DNA from 4 places in the Cohnella hashimotonis genome. Region 2 is predicted to be linked to each of the others. Evidence: a T-box and tRNA genes for the amino acid it is inferred to sense, from the RefSeq annotation. Region 2 holds a T-box; the other regions hold tRNA genes.
The links. The T-box of region 2 lies ahead of leuS (leucine--tRNA ligase). A T-box ahead of a tRNA ligase gene usually reads a tRNA of that ligase, here a tRNA-Leu.

Region 1 (3,604 bases), 870 kb from region 2:
CTACTGGTTGATTTAGGCTATCTGTAAACAGATTTGGAGCAATTAATCCTCCCTCATAAGCCGAAGCTTTCTCCTGCGCCCCAATAAACGGCAGAAATAACACTAGCGCAAACAGCATGAGCAAAACCTTCTTCAAAACCAAACCACTCCCCATTATGTAGTTCCATAATCATACAAGGGAAATTAAGGTTTTATAAGTCTGTTTATCTACAAAATTTTACATTACGATTGAGAGTTATAATACTTACCGGGATACAAAATCCGCAGCCTTTTGCTACAATTGAAGGAACATCCAAGAAAGGCGCCCGCTGTAAGTTCCTCCCTCCTATACTCCTGACAAAGCGCGAAGAACCCTTCGATGATCCCCGATATCTTTTCGAACCAAAGATTGACGGGCACCGCCAGGAACTTTCCGTGCAAGACGGCCACCTCTCGCTCTTTACGAGGCACGAGACGTTATACACGCCCCAATACCCAGAACTTTATGACTTAACACTGGCTAACGTCTCAGACGCTCTCCTAGTTGGCGAGGTCGCACGCATGGACCCGGTGACTGGTGCCGTTTACTTCGAGTCGATCATGTAACGCTTCCAGCTCAAGCAGGAACGAAAGATACAGGAAACTGAAGCGTCGTGGCCAGTTCATTATTTTGTTTTCGATATCATTCGTTACAAACTTTCTATAGTAACGTGATGAGCGTGGATCGGCCGGGAACGGACCTGTTCGAGGTGATCAGGCAGCGGAAGCTTGAGGACACTGTCGCTAAGCGAGACAACAGCCCTTACGTCGGCCTCCAGGATCCGCTGTGGATCAAGATCATCAACTAGGAACACGTCGAAGCGACGATCGCCGGATATCGCCACGACGAATTCGGGTGGCTCGCGCATTATAAAGGGCGTCCGGCTGGGATAATCGAATTTGCTGAGGCAGCTCGCGAGAAGGCTCTCCGCGTCGTCGCCAGCGGACTGGTCACGGGGCAGGACAAAAAACTTCGTTTACATGGAGCCGCGGATCGTGAGCGAGTGCGGTTTCGGATTTGGACTCGCCGCAGGATGCTTCGAACTCCAGCGTTCGCAAATTCATAACTGGATAGTCATAATGTGATCAGATATTCCTATTTTTGATAGACTTGGTGCAAAATCTTTTGAAAGCGGGATATTATGGGTCTCTGGTCGAAGTGGGATGATGCGCACAAAAAAGCGGTCGCTTCGGGTTTTAGTTTTGGTTGCAAAAATCCCCTCGTTTTTGCCGAATGGTTGCAATCGAATCAGCAGTACATTTCGTTGTAAAGTTGACTCCAGTTTTACGGCGAATATGTAAAGTCACAAGCCCTGGAGCCGAACCCCCCGGGCGAATGATTAAACAATGCCTTTAGGATACAGCACGGTAAGCAGCCGGTAAAAGTCGTAGCTGCCGCGCGATGGCGTGTGATCAGTTTGGCCTTTACCGTTGCCTGTACGGCGGCAGCAGCCCATACGGGCGGCTCATCGACGATCTGCAGCTTTTCCACCGACACAAGCCGATCGGCGAGCGCCTCGGTATGCACACGTTACGAAGAAGGCAAGCCGGCGACTGTCGATAAATTTAATCTGTTTAGAACAAGCATTCCCCAACAATCGAGCCCTCACCGCTCCGGTAAAAATAAAAAAACCCTTATGCATCAAGGGATTTCGTCGTTAAAGTTATGGTGCGGTCGAGAGGACTCGAACCTCCACGGTATTGCTACCGCCAGCCCCTCAAGCTGGTGCGTCTGCCATTCCGCCACGACCGCATATTAAAAGTGTTGCTGTTCTCCAAGCGGCAGTGCCGGGGAACTTCTCAAAGCCCTTGCTTGCTGACGTTCGATCCTGTTGACCGAAGGTGGTGAGCCATGAAGGACTCGAACCTTCGACACCCTGATTAAAAGTCAGGTGCTCTACCAACTGAGCTAATGGCTCGTACTTAAGTTGGTGACCCGTGGGGGAATCGAACCCCCGTTACCTCCGTGAAAGGGAGGTGTCTTAACCGCTTGACCAACGGGCCGCATTAGCACCAATCCGCTTGTTTATCGCGTTCTCTCTCGGGCGACAAAAATGATTATATAACACGCATTTCGGTTTCGCAAGTACCTTTGCGCAATTTTTTAAAAGTTTTTTTGTGGTGTATGCTTAGACCATGAAAGGGGCGCCACACATGACCCAAATGCTTCTATACAATGAATCGACGCAGCGCGTCGAAGAGACCGGCATCCGGGTGCCCGGCGAAGGCGAAGTCGCCTGGGTGCCGCTGATCGCCGCCTCGCAGGAGGAAATCGAGCGCGTGCTGCGGGACGTATTCTGCTGCCATCCGCTGATCGTCGAGGATTGCATTAAGCTGAACCAGCGCCCCAAGCTCGACCGCTACGACAAGCATATGCTCCTCACTTTTTTCGAGGTCGGACAGGACCTGACGACGATCGAGATGGAGCACGTCATCGGTCCCAACTACATCATCACGGTAGCCCCGCAATCCGCGAGTTCGGTGGAAGCAGCCGCGCGGGACTTCCGCGCCGCGCCGGAGCGGTTCATGACCTTTTCCGGGGTCATCCTCTACCGCCTCCTCGACCGCTGCGTCGACGACTACGCGGACCTGACGGACAAGGTTGAAAATGTGCTGGACAAGCACGAGCGCGCCATCTTCCGCAATCCGCACGTCAAAATCGCCGGGGACGTCTTTCGCCTCAAGCGAAAGCTGCATACGGTCAGACGGATTATGGCAGACGAAAAAGCGGCGCTCGCGCAGCTGACCCACCATCAGTTCCCCTACACCAGAGCGGAAGCAGACGTATACTTCATCGATATCTACGATCACGTCTCGCGTGTGCTCGATTCGATCGACGCCTTCCGCGAATCGCTGTCCGGCCTTCTCGAGCTGCAGCTTAATATGAAGTCGGACCGGATGAACGAGATCATGAAGACGCTCACGATCGTCAGCTCCATCTTCCTCCCGCTGACCTTCGTCGTCGGCTTGTACGGGATGAACTTTCGCGACATGCCCGAGCTGAGTTGGAAATACGGCTATCCCGCAGTCCTGCTCGTCATGGTCATAATCGCGGGATCGCTCTGGTGGTTCTACAAGCGAAAAAAATGGTTGTAACGTTCGCAGCTCCCCTCGTTTCAACGATTGTCGTAACCGGTTAAGCATGAAGTAATATACGGATTCGACAAAGGGGCTATCCGCCATGAACGAACACAAGCTGCACGACGGTTCCTTATACTGGCCAAAAACGATGTCCTTCTTCCCTACATACCCTTCCCTTCGCGAACGCGCGATGACGCAGGTCGCGATTATCGGCGGCGGGATGACCGGCGCGATCTGCGCGGCGACGCTCGCCGAAGCCGGCATCCCCGCCGTTCTGGTCGAGGAGAAGCGCGTCGCTTCCGCCAGTACGGCCGCTAACACGGGTCTCATTCAATTTTCCAGCGATATCATGATGAGCGGGCTGGCTGACCGGATTGGCGAAAGGGATGCTGTCGCGTTCTACGCGCACTCCCGCAAAGCCGTGAACGATCTCGGCCTTCTGGCCGCGGCCGTCCCCCAGGACGGCGGCTACCGCGTCCGCAGCAGCCTCTATTGCGCCTCGACG
Region 2 (3,604 bases):
TGGAGCGGAATTACAGAGGTCTGATGCGGGACCGGCGAGCTGGTCCATTGTCCCGCCAGCTTGCGGATCATTTCCAGATCGCCGTCCTCCAGACCGCCCTTCTTATGCCATACGATTAAAGCGGGCACGTCCGCGCCGCTGGCGAATTCCCGCTCCGCAACGGCGGCGGCCTGCACGGACGGCCTGCCGTCTGTCAGATTCGGCGCATTGTTGGTCTCCTGTTTGCCGACTTGCGGCAGCAGAACGCTTAAAAGGGCGGCCGCGACGATCCATACCGCGAGCGTCACCCATCGGCCGACGGGGCCCGTTACTCCTTTGCCATGAACGCGTACTTCCTTCACTCGAGCTCCCCCTCGCGATTCGATTGCGATATAATGAGTTATAATGTTACCGTCAATAATTATATATACCGGAAGGTTAATATTGCAACATGTTTGAGGGGAAGGCGCATCAATTGAAACAAAAACAAACAGGACGGGCCCCGGGGCGGCCCAAAGGAAATACGGACAGCCGGGCCGTTCTGCTCGGCGCCGCCTCGGCTCTTTTTATGGAATTCGGTTACGAGCCGGTGTCTTTGAATCAGATCGCGGAGCGCGCGGGCGTAACGAAGGCTTCGATTTATTATTATTTCAGCGGCAAATCGGAACTGTTCGCCGCGTCCGTGACCGAGATGATGGGGCGGATCTGCATATTCACGCGCCGGATTCTCGAGCAAGAAGGGACGCTCAGAGAGCGGCTGATCAAGGTGGCGGCCGCGAAGATGGCGGACACGCACGTCGAGTTCGAATCGATGATGCGCGAAGCGATCGCATCGCTAAGCGAGGAGCAGCGGCGCGAGATTCGCGAAGCGGAGCACCGCATACACGAAGTGCTGGCGGAATGCTTTGCCGAGGCGGCCGTCCGCGGGGAGATGCGGGGCGGCGAAGATCCGCTGCTGCTGGCGCATGCTTTTTCGTCGCTGCTGATGGTCGGCAGCCGCGATTACGGCGGCGATGCTCGCGAGGACTTGCCCGAGCGGATCGTCGACTTGTTCTGGCATGGCGCGGGACCGCGCGCTTGACACGGATTGACGGCAACCGCTATAATCGAGGCAATAAAGGCTGTGAAGAGGAAAAGTAATCGTGCAGCGTCAACCCAGAGAACCGGCGGAAGGTGCGAGCCGGCTGACGTCAGCGACGAACTCGCCTTGGAGCCCCGCGTGCAATCCATGTCCAGGCTTGTCGCCTGGCGGGCAAGCGCGGCGAGTCCCTCCGCGTTAAGGAGGAAGAGTGGACGGCATGCCCAGGCAGGGCTGGCGTCAACTAGGGTGGTACCGCGAGTTTAACCTCTCGTCCCTAGCGTGATTTCGCTGGGGCGGGAGGTTTTTTGACGTTTTAAACGAGCAGTCAGACGGAAGGGGCAGCATGAACCATGGTACAAGACAACAATCAACCCGGCTACAAGCCGCAGACGCTTGAACCCAAGTGGCAGCGCTACTGGGACGAGAACAAGACGTTCCGCACGACGGAGGACCCGGGCAAGGAGAAGTTTTACGCGCTCGACATGTTCCCGTATCCGTCCGGCGCCGGACTGCACGTCGGACATCCCGAAGGCTACACGGCGACCGATATTGTCAGCCGCTACAAGCGAATGCGCGGATTCAACGTGCTGCATCCAATGGGCTGGGACGCGTTCGGACTGCCGGCGGAGCAATACGCGCTCCAGACGGGGCGTCATCCGCGCGAGATCACGGTGGAGAATATCGACAATTTCCGCCGCCAGATCAAGTCGCTCGGCTTTTCCTACGATTGGGACCGCGAGTTCAGCACGACCGATCCCGACTATTATAAATGGACCCAGTGGATTTTTATCCAGCTTTACAAAAAGGGACTCGCCTACGTCGCCGAAGTGCCTGTCAACTGGTGTCCGGCGCTCGGTACGGTGCTCGCGAACGAAGAGGTCATCAACGGGCTGAGCGAACGCGGCAACCACCCGGTCATCCGCAAGCCGATGCGCCAGTGGATGCTCAAGATTACCGAATACGCCGAGCGGCTGCTCGAGGATCTCGAGGAGCTCGACTGGTCGGAGAGCATCAAGGACATGCAGCGCAACTGGATCGGCAAGTCGACGGGCGCCGAGGTGACCTTTGCGATCGACGGCCATGCCGACGCCTCGCTCACGGTGTTCACGACGCGTCCGGATACGCTGTTCGGCGCCACGTATTGCGTGCTGGCGCCGGAGCACGAGCTTGTGTCGGCCATCGCTTCCACCGCGCAGAAGGCGGATGTCGAGGCTTATGTCGAGCAGGCTGCGCGCAAGAGCGATCTCGAGCGGACCGATCTGGCCAAGGACAAGACGGGCGTCTTCACGGGCGCATATGCGGTCAATCCGGTGAACGGCGAGCTCGTGCCGATCTGGATCGCCGATTACGTGCTCGGCGGCTACGGCACGGGCGCGATCATGGCCGTGCCGGGCCATGATGAGCGGGACTGGGCGTTTGCGAAAAAGTTTGGGCTGCCGATCGTCGAGGTCGTCAGCGGCGGCAACGTCGAAGAAGCGGCGCATGCCGGAGAAGGCGAACACGTCAATTCGGGCTTCCTGAACGGCCTGTCCACGCCTGACGCGATCGCGAAGAGCATCGCCTGGCTGGAGGAGCAGGGCAAAGGCCGCGGCAAGGTTACTTACAGGCTGCGCGATTGGCTGTTCAGCCGCCAGCGCTATTGGGGCGAGCCGATTCCGGTCCTGCACTTCGAGGACGGCAGCATGGAGACGGTGCCTGAGGATGAGCTTCCGCTGCTGCTGCCTGAAGTCGACGCGATTACGCCTTCGGGCACGGGCGAGTCGCCGCTTGCCACCGTCGAGGACTGGGTGAACGTGACGCTGCCGGACGGTCGCAAGGCGCGCCGGGAGACGAATACGATGCCCCAATGGGCGGGCAGCTGCTGGTATTACCTGCGGTTTATCGATCCGAAGAACGCGGACGCGATCTGCGATCCGGCCAAGCAGCGGGAATGGCTGCCGGTCGACCTTTACATCGGCGGCGCCGAGCATGCCGTGCTTCACTTGCTCTATGCGCGATTCTGGCACAAGGTGCTGTACGATCTGGGCGTCGTGGCGACCAAGGAGCCGTTCCACAAGCTCGTCAACCAAGGCATGATCCTCGGCACGAACAACGAAAAGATGTCCAAGTCGCGCGGCAACGTCATCAATCCCGACGACATCGTCGGCGAGTTCGGCGCGGATACGCTGCGCGTGTATGAAATGTTCATGGGGCCGCTCGAAGCGACGAAGCCGTGGAATACGAACGGCGTCGAGGGTATGTACCGCTTCCTCGGCCGCGTTTGGCGCTTGTTCGTCGGGGAGAACGGCGAGCTTAGCGAAAAGATCACGGATACGGCGGGCGAAGAAGCGTTCCGCAGAACCTGGCATCGTTCGGTCAAGAAAATTACCGAGGACTACGAGGGCCTGCGCTTCAACACCGCGATCAGCCAGCTGATGATCTTCGTCAACGATGCGTACAAGGTCGAGGAGCTGCCGAAGCAGGCGATGGAGCACTTCGTGCAGATGCTGTCGCCGATCGCGCCGCATATCGCCGAGGAACTCTGGGAGAAGCTCGGCCATACGG
Region 3 (3,604 bases), 230 kb from region 2:
GCTTTTAACAACTACGGCGGCGGGCTCAGCATGTATGACGCCCAATCCACGGTCGCGAGCTTCTCGCAAATGAGGATGTTCGATACGACCGGGGAGAAGATGACCGTCCATACGAAGACATGGGCCGATGCATGGTCCAAACCGATCCAGCTCTATAAAGACAAAGTCATCCCGCATGCCGAAGACATGCAGCAGTCGGCTTCCATGGCGTCATCCGACGGAAGCTACGCATACAACCCGTATCAAGGGAACGGATTCATCGGCGGCAAGATCGCGATGGTCGTCGGCGGCTATTATATGGTGAACGAGCTGATTAACTTCAATAAAAACGTGAGCAAAATGAAAAACGCCCAAGCGCTCGAATGGGACGTCGTGTCCATGCCGCAACTCGACAGCGGAGGCTCGAACGGCGTGTATCTGGGCAATCTGGCTTCGATCAATGCGAAAAGCGTCAATCCGGACGATGCCTGGGCTTTTATCAAGCACATGAACAGCGAGGAAGTGGCGAAGTTCAAGGCAAGAAGCCAGGGAGAGCTCAGCGTGCGTCAGAAGTTCATTCAGCCGAAGGATGGCGCGAACTATCGGATCGAGGCGTTTACCAATGTCAAAGTAAATACCGATGAGCTCGGCGACGCCGACCAAGCGTTGTACCGCGAGCGTCCGAATCTCAATCTCATCTCCGAGCTCGGCGGCTATCTGTTCCAGGAGGCGGCCGAGGGCAAAAAGACGGTCGACGAGGCGCTGGCCGAGTGGGACAGCAAGGGCAACGAGCTGCTGCAGAAAATCAAGTTGAATCCGACGGGAGATTTGTCCTCGGAGCTGCAGACCTACAGGGATGCGGCGCAATCCGGCATGAAAAATAGATTGCGGGCGGCCGCAGGGGAGGCAGTGGCAATCGAAGAATAAGAAGGTGCCTTCCGACCCGGCCGTCGGGGTTAAATCGTTTCCTATTCGAGCATCCTATACCCATAACGACCACATTCCGGAGGGACGGATAAGGGATGAAATGGGTGTACTGGTCGCGGCTCTACGATAGCAAATTCCAGGCGGGTTGCCTCGTCCGCCGCATCGAGAACGACGGCTGGCTGTTCGGCGTCGAGATGCCGCGGGAAGTAGAAGTGTACCGTTCGAGAAAAGGGAAGTTCGGCGTCCGGTACATGCCGTAATCGTGTTCAGAAGGACCTGCAGCAGCCTACGGTTGCGGCGGGTCCTCTTGTTATGGTATCGTCGACGGAGGAGATAAGCGGCCCGACGACCGCTTATTGCGACATCCTATTTGTGACGGGAGGGGAAGCAGATGAGAAGAATGCCGTTGTCCGCGGATACCGCGCAGAAGCTTGCCGCTCATTTGAAGGTGCCGCTGGAGCATCTGATGCATATGCCGCAGCATATCTTGATTCAGAAGCTGGCGGAAATGGCGGAAAAAGAAGCCGGAGCCGCCGCGGAGGCTGCTCAAGAAGAAAATGAGGAAAAAAAACAAAAAGAATAGCGATTTTTCCTTGACGGTTTATCCGTCTATGCGGTATATTAATTCTTGTCGCCATTGAGGGACACTTGATCGTTTAACGACGCGGGGTGGAGCAGCCCGGTAGCTCGTCGGGCTCATAACCCGAAGGCCGCAGGTTCAAATCCTGCCCCCGCAACCAATTTTAGCTTCCTCGTAGGATCATGACGAGGGCCCTTAGCTCAGTGGTTAGAGCTGTCGGCTCATAACCGATTGGTCGGGGGTTCGAGTCCCTCAGGGCCCACCACAGCGAGGAACGGTCAAGCGCCCGTATCCATCCATGCCGGGGTGGCGGAATTGGCAGACGCACAGGACTTAAAATCCTGCGATGGGTGACCATCGTACGGGTTCGACCCCCGTCCTCGGCACCACTAACATCAAGAATATCAAGGGATTTCAGCTCTAGCGGCTGGAATCTTTTTTCGTTTACGGAGCTGTATTGACAACATTTTGCTATAAAACCAATTCAGACCATATATTTCACCCCGTATAAAGCGATAGACTTCCGACAATTTTCCCTCAACAGAAGATAGTGCATATTTTAATGAATATAGTATTGAATTAATGCGGAGCGTATTTAAAGCTAAGTCTTCGGAAGAGGGAGTTGAGTCACCGCTCGGGGATCGCCCACTCCCCGTTCTCGGAACCTTTTATTTTCGACACATAATCACAAGCGTTCTCAGCTAAATTATACATGGGAGACCCAACATAAATATGATAGGATGGAGGCGATAAATGGTTCGGTTCTTACCTCATGACTGATAGGCGGAGGCAATCGTGTTCAGGCAGATCATCTCCTACACCCAGAAATATAGATTGAGTTACCGTATGATCGTGACGAATATTTGCATCGCCGTATTGCCCATTATCCTGTTAGGATCGGTGGGTTATTTTTCGTACATCCACATGATGAAACAGAATGCGCTCGACGGAATTGATCGGTTCGTTATTCAAACCAACAATCGATTTGACGAGTATTTTGGCCGGATGGATCTGCTGTCTAAGTCCATCTTCTATAATCGAAACGTGCAGCAAATCATGCTGGAGAACCTATCTTGGCAGGAATCCGATGCTCTGCTTAGAAACTTAAACGCGTACATGTCATTGGACCCGACGATCAAGGGCGTCGGTATGATCAACTTCGAAGATTTTCGAATTGTCTCTACGGGGCAGCTCATGACCGAAGAGATGCTGAATTATATTCGGAGGAAGCAGCAATCCAACCTGGTAAAGTCCCAGATCCAAATCTCGCCTCCTCTCGAAACGATAAAAGAAGAGAAGAGGTTGCTCGCTTTCAGGCAAATCAAATCCGTCCAGCAGAACAGTTATTTGCAAGGTCTATACATCGGGGTCATGCAGCTTGATATCGAATGGATACGTCAAATTCTGCAAACGGGGAATTGGAATGATAAAGCGTATCTTTATATCGTGAATGAGAACGGAGATTTGATCGGTTCCTCGACGAACCAGCTTGAATATTCGAAGATCCAAGCTCTCTCCGCGTTAATAAAGGACGAGAAAGTTTCCAATATCCGAATCGATCAAACGAAATACTTGTATAGATCGATTCCAATCCAGAGTTTAGGCTGGAAGTTCATTGCCCTGATCAATACGGATAAGCTAGTTGAAAGAGCGACGGTTATCCCCTATACCTTAATCGCGGCGATCGTCTTGATGATCTTTATCGTGATTCTTGTCGTCGTATCGTTTAATTTCCGATTGACGCATCCGATTACCAAAATGGCGGATGCGTTCGATAGCGCGGCGAGCGGCGACTTCGACGCAAAGTTGAGATTCGGTTATAAGAACGAGATCACCGTCATCCAAGACCACTACAATAACATGCTGGATCAGATCAAGAAGCTGACGGAGCATTTACTACAGTCGCAGCAGCAACTTCACGAGACGGAGATGGACAAGCAACTCTATCAACTAAATGGCCTGCAGAGTCAGATCAATGCTCATTTTCTATATAACGTCCTTCATTCGATTCGGGGAATGTCTTTGTCCAATGCCAAAAGAGAAGTGGCCGCGGCAATCGACAATCTCGTTTCTTATTTCCGATACATTACCCGTACCGACGAATATGTACTTCTGTTC
Region 4 (3,604 bases), 4.1 Mb from region 2:
TGCTCGAGAAATTGCCCCTCAGACCGTTGGCAGCCTGTCCGTTCACGATTCCGTCGTCGCCTCGAATGTTCTCAAATAATGATGCAAATCAAAATTTTTCATCTTTTGGGCGCAGCAAAATTTATACTTCGCTCCGCTACCGCAAGGGCAAGGCTCATACACATTCGCTGGCGCGTATTTTTCTCGAATCGCCTTTTTCAAATCAGTCAGATCCTCCGTATAGTCCATGCCCAATATATAATTCCAGGTAAAATGTTCGCATACTTGTGTAACCTGTGCCGCTCGATCAGGAGAGTTCAACTTGACCACAATCGGCTGATGCGCGGACCCCCATCCCTTCTCCGGATAAGCCTTCTTCTCTGTCATTGCCGTCTGCTCCCCATCGATCGGCAAAGGCTCGGATACAAACTTGTTTAGCAATCGTTCATGATCGGGCATTTCGTCTAACCGCCCGCCCATATAAAACTCAGCTACTGGCAGGAAGGACTCCACATCACCGGAACGCAAGGCAAATTCATAGGATTGTAAAGCAGGTGATTGCGGAGACGCCGTTTCATTGCTCTCTCTTGTTGCTGCAAGCTCCTCTTCCGTAGGCAGAAAGGAAACTTTATTTTGAAGCCCACGATTCATATCAAACAGCATGCTTAGCCCGTTTGCCAAAAGTTCGCGCAGCCTCAAAGAATCAAGCTTGGTGTAAAAACGAGCATATGCGAGAGACTGACGCAGATGCTTCGCGGCAAGCTCCCATTCCTCAATATCAAACAGCAAACTGCCCAACGAATAGTGAGATTCTACCTGCGCCTGGTCGATGCTGATCGAATACTCGAACACGGCTGCCGCCAAATCCGGCCTTCCACCCTTAATATACAAGTTGCCCAATTTGTTCCATAGCAAACTGTTGTCAGGCTCTTTCCTGAGCTGCTTTAAAAAACCTTCTTCGCCTTGCGTTGCCCATTGCGGGCTCATACCGTTATGCAATTGTATCCTGCCAATCATATATCCTGAATCCAGGTCTTCTTTCTCAAACTTGGCCCGTAACACATACCCCATTAACTCAATTCCGAAAAATGCCGTGGTAAATTCCCATGCCCCCGCAGCATTACACTCGACACAACGAAAATAACCGGTAAATTGTGAGTGGTCGAGTAGGCTCCTCATATTTTGCTGTGGATCCGAGCCTGATTTAGCTGCATCTTCCGCCGCTTTTTTCCAGCCGCCGACGTCCAATACAATTAATCCGAGATCATAGTTTCCCACGTAACCGCAGTGTCCGCACCTTAGCCGCTGCTTATTCGGCTTATAAAACGGCTTGATCCTGTTTAAGTGTTTTACAACCAGCTTTTTTGCACTTCCGGGCAGCATCGTTACTGTCGGAGTCTTACCCGTCAGAGGCTTCATGCCAGTCATCAACGTAATAAGATCCGGATGAAATCCTTTCCCCTTGCCCATTGGATCTCTCCTTTAAGCTTATTTTTCGAATGAGAGAAGAAAACAAATAAAACCTTTAGCTCGAATGAACTAAAGGTTAATCACTTTCATATGGTGCGCGTAGAGGGACTTGAACCCCCACGGTTGCCCGCCAGATCCTAAGTCTGGTGCGTCTGCCAATTCCGCCATACGCGCATATGGCCAATGAAAAGCCGCTTGTAAAAACCAAATGGCTGGGGATCTAGGATTCGAACCTAGGAGTGACGGAGTCAAAGTCCGTTGCCTTACCGCTTGGCTAATCCCCAACGGATAAGATAATGGATGGTGGAGGCTGAGGGGATCGAACCCCCGACCCTCTGCTTGTAAGGCAGATGCTCTCCCGGCTGAGCTAAGCCTCCGTATGTATGGTGACCCGTGGGGGAATCGAACCCCCGTTACCTCCGTGAAAGGGAGGTGTCTTAACCGCTTGACCAACGGGCCATAAAGCTGGAGCTCTCAACCGGGATCGAACCGGTGACCTCATCCTTACCATGGATGCACTCTACCTACTGAGCTATGAGAGCTTATGTTTTACAGAGCTTGCGCCCTGAAAACCGGATGCGAAACGAACCTGCGCTTAGAAATGCTCTTGCCTGTGCGGCTTGCCGTTTGTTCCTAGATCGGAACAGTAGGATAAGCCCTCGACCGATTAGTACTCGTCAGCTGCACGCATTGCTGCGCTTCCACCCCGAGCCTATCAACCTCGTGTTCTCCAAGGGGTCTTACTAATTGGGAAATCTCATCTTGAGGCGGGCTTCGCGCTTAGATGCTTTCAGCGCTTATCCCTCCCGCACTTGGCTACCCAGCGATGCTCCTGGCGGAACAACTGGTACACCAGCGGTGCGTCCATCCCGGTCCTCTCGTACTAAGGACAGCCCCTCTCAAATTTCCTACGCCCGCGACAGATAGGGACCGAACTGTCTCACGACGTTCTGAACCCAGCTCGCGTACCGCTTTAATGGGCGAACAGCCCAACCCTTGGGACCTACTTCAGCCCCAGGATGCGATGAGCCGACATCGAGGTGCCAAACCTCCCCGTCGATGTGGACTCTTGGGGGAGATAAGCCTGTTATCCCCAGGGTAGCTTTTATCCGTTGAGCGATGGCCCTTCCATTCGGTACCACCGGATCACTAAGCCCGACTTTCGTCCCTGCTCGACTTGTAGGTCTCGCAGTCAAGCTCCCTTATGCCTTTGCACTCTTCGAATGATTTCCAACCATTCTGAGGGAACCTTGGGGCGCCTCCGTTACGCTTTAGGAGGCGACCGCCCCAGTCAAACTGTCCGCCTGACACGGTCCCTTCACCGGATTCACGGTGACAGGTTAGAACCTAGATACGATCAGGGTGGTATCCCAACGGCGCCTCCATTGAAGCTTGCGCTCCAACTTCTTAGGCTCCCACCTATCCTGTACAGACCGTACCCAAGTTCAATATCAAGCTACAGTAAAGCTCCATGGGGTCTTTCCGTCACGTCGCGGGTAACCTGCATCTTCACAGGTACTAAAATTTCACCGGATCTCTCGTTGAGACAGCGCCCAAGTCGTTACGCCATTCGTGCGGGTCAGAATTTACCTGACAAGGAATTTCGCTACCTTAGGACCGTTATAGTTACGGCCGCCGTTTACTGGGGCTTCGGTTCACAGCTTCGGGTTGCCCCTAACCGCTCCCCTTAACCTTCCAGCACCGGGCAGGCGTCAGCCCGTATACTTCGCCTTACGGCTTCGCACAGACCTGTGTTTTTGCTAAACAGTCGCTTGGGCCTATTCACTGCGGCCCCCTCGGGCTATTCACCCTACCGAGGCACCCCTTCTCCCGAAGTTACGGGGTCATTTTGCCGAGTTCCTTAACGAGAGTTCTTCCGCGCGCCTTAGAATTCTCTTCTCGCCTACCTGTGTCGGTTTGCGGTACGGGCACCTTCTCCTGGCTAGAGGCTTTTCTCGGCAGCGTGAGCACGGAACCTTCGGTACTGTAATTTTCCCTCCCCATCACAGCTCAAGGTTAAAGCATGCGGATTTGCCTACATGCACCCCTCACTGCTTGGACGAGCTATTCCATCAGCTCGCGTTCTTGCCCTCCTGCGTCCCCCCATCGCTCATAACGGATTACGGTGGTACAGGAATTTCAACCTGTTGTCCTT

Region 1: it encodes a tRNA-Leu, which carries the amino acid that the T-box ahead of leuS (leucine--tRNA ligase) is inferred to sense. The anticodon was not compared.
Region 3: it encodes a tRNA-Leu, which carries the amino acid that the T-box ahead of leuS (leucine--tRNA ligase) is inferred to sense. The anticodon was not compared.
Region 4: it encodes a tRNA-Leu, which carries the amino acid that the T-box ahead of leuS (leucine--tRNA ligase) is inferred to sense. The anticodon was not compared.

What each region holds. Positions count from the first base shown of each region.
Region 1 covers NZ_JAGRPV010000001.1:5,101,619-5,105,222, forward strand. The annotation lists gene KB449_RS20595 (fibronectin type III domain-containing protein) at 1-136, opposite strand, end outside; tRNA gene KB449_RS20600 (tRNA-Leu) at 1,686-1,771, opposite strand; tRNA gene KB449_RS20605 (tRNA-Lys) at 1,862-1,937, opposite strand; tRNA gene KB449_RS20610 (tRNA-Glu) at 1,948-2,022, opposite strand; gene corA (magnesium/cobalt transporter CorA) at 2,173-3,114, shown strand; gene KB449_RS20620 (NAD(P)/FAD-dependent oxidoreductase) at 3,200-3,604, shown strand, end outside.
Region 2 covers NZ_JAGRPV010000001.1:4,234,817-4,238,420, reverse strand. The annotation lists gene KB449_RS17145 (MMPL family transporter) at 1-341, opposite strand, end outside; gene KB449_RS17140 (TetR/AcrR family transcriptional regulator) at 455-1,060, shown strand; T-box leader at 1,094-1,339, shown strand; gene leuS (leucine--tRNA ligase) at 1,411-3,604, shown strand, end outside.
Region 3 covers NZ_JAGRPV010000001.1:4,006,070-4,009,673, reverse strand. The annotation lists gene KB449_RS16170 (ABC transporter substrate-binding protein) at 1-906, shown strand, start outside; gene KB449_RS16165 (hypothetical protein) at 1,002-1,166, shown strand; gene KB449_RS16160 (YycC family protein) at 1,298-1,489, shown strand; tRNA gene KB449_RS16155 (tRNA-Met) at 1,570-1,646, shown strand; tRNA gene KB449_RS16150 (tRNA-Ile) at 1,676-1,751, shown strand; tRNA gene KB449_RS16145 (tRNA-Leu) at 1,787-1,875, shown strand; gene KB449_RS36510 (sensor histidine kinase) at 2,282-3,604, shown strand, end outside.
Region 4 covers NZ_JAGRPV010000001.1:104,136-107,739, reverse strand. The annotation lists gene KB449_RS00565 (SEC-C metal-binding domain-containing protein) at 43-1,449, opposite strand; tRNA gene KB449_RS00560 (tRNA-Leu) at 1,541-1,623, opposite strand; tRNA gene KB449_RS00555 (tRNA-Gln) at 1,659-1,733, opposite strand; tRNA gene KB449_RS00550 (tRNA-Val) at 1,751-1,826, opposite strand; tRNA gene KB449_RS00545 (tRNA-Glu) at 1,834-1,908, opposite strand; tRNA gene KB449_RS00540 (tRNA-Thr) at 1,916-1,991, opposite strand; rRNA gene KB449_RS00535 (23S ribosomal RNA) at 2,097-3,604, opposite strand, start outside.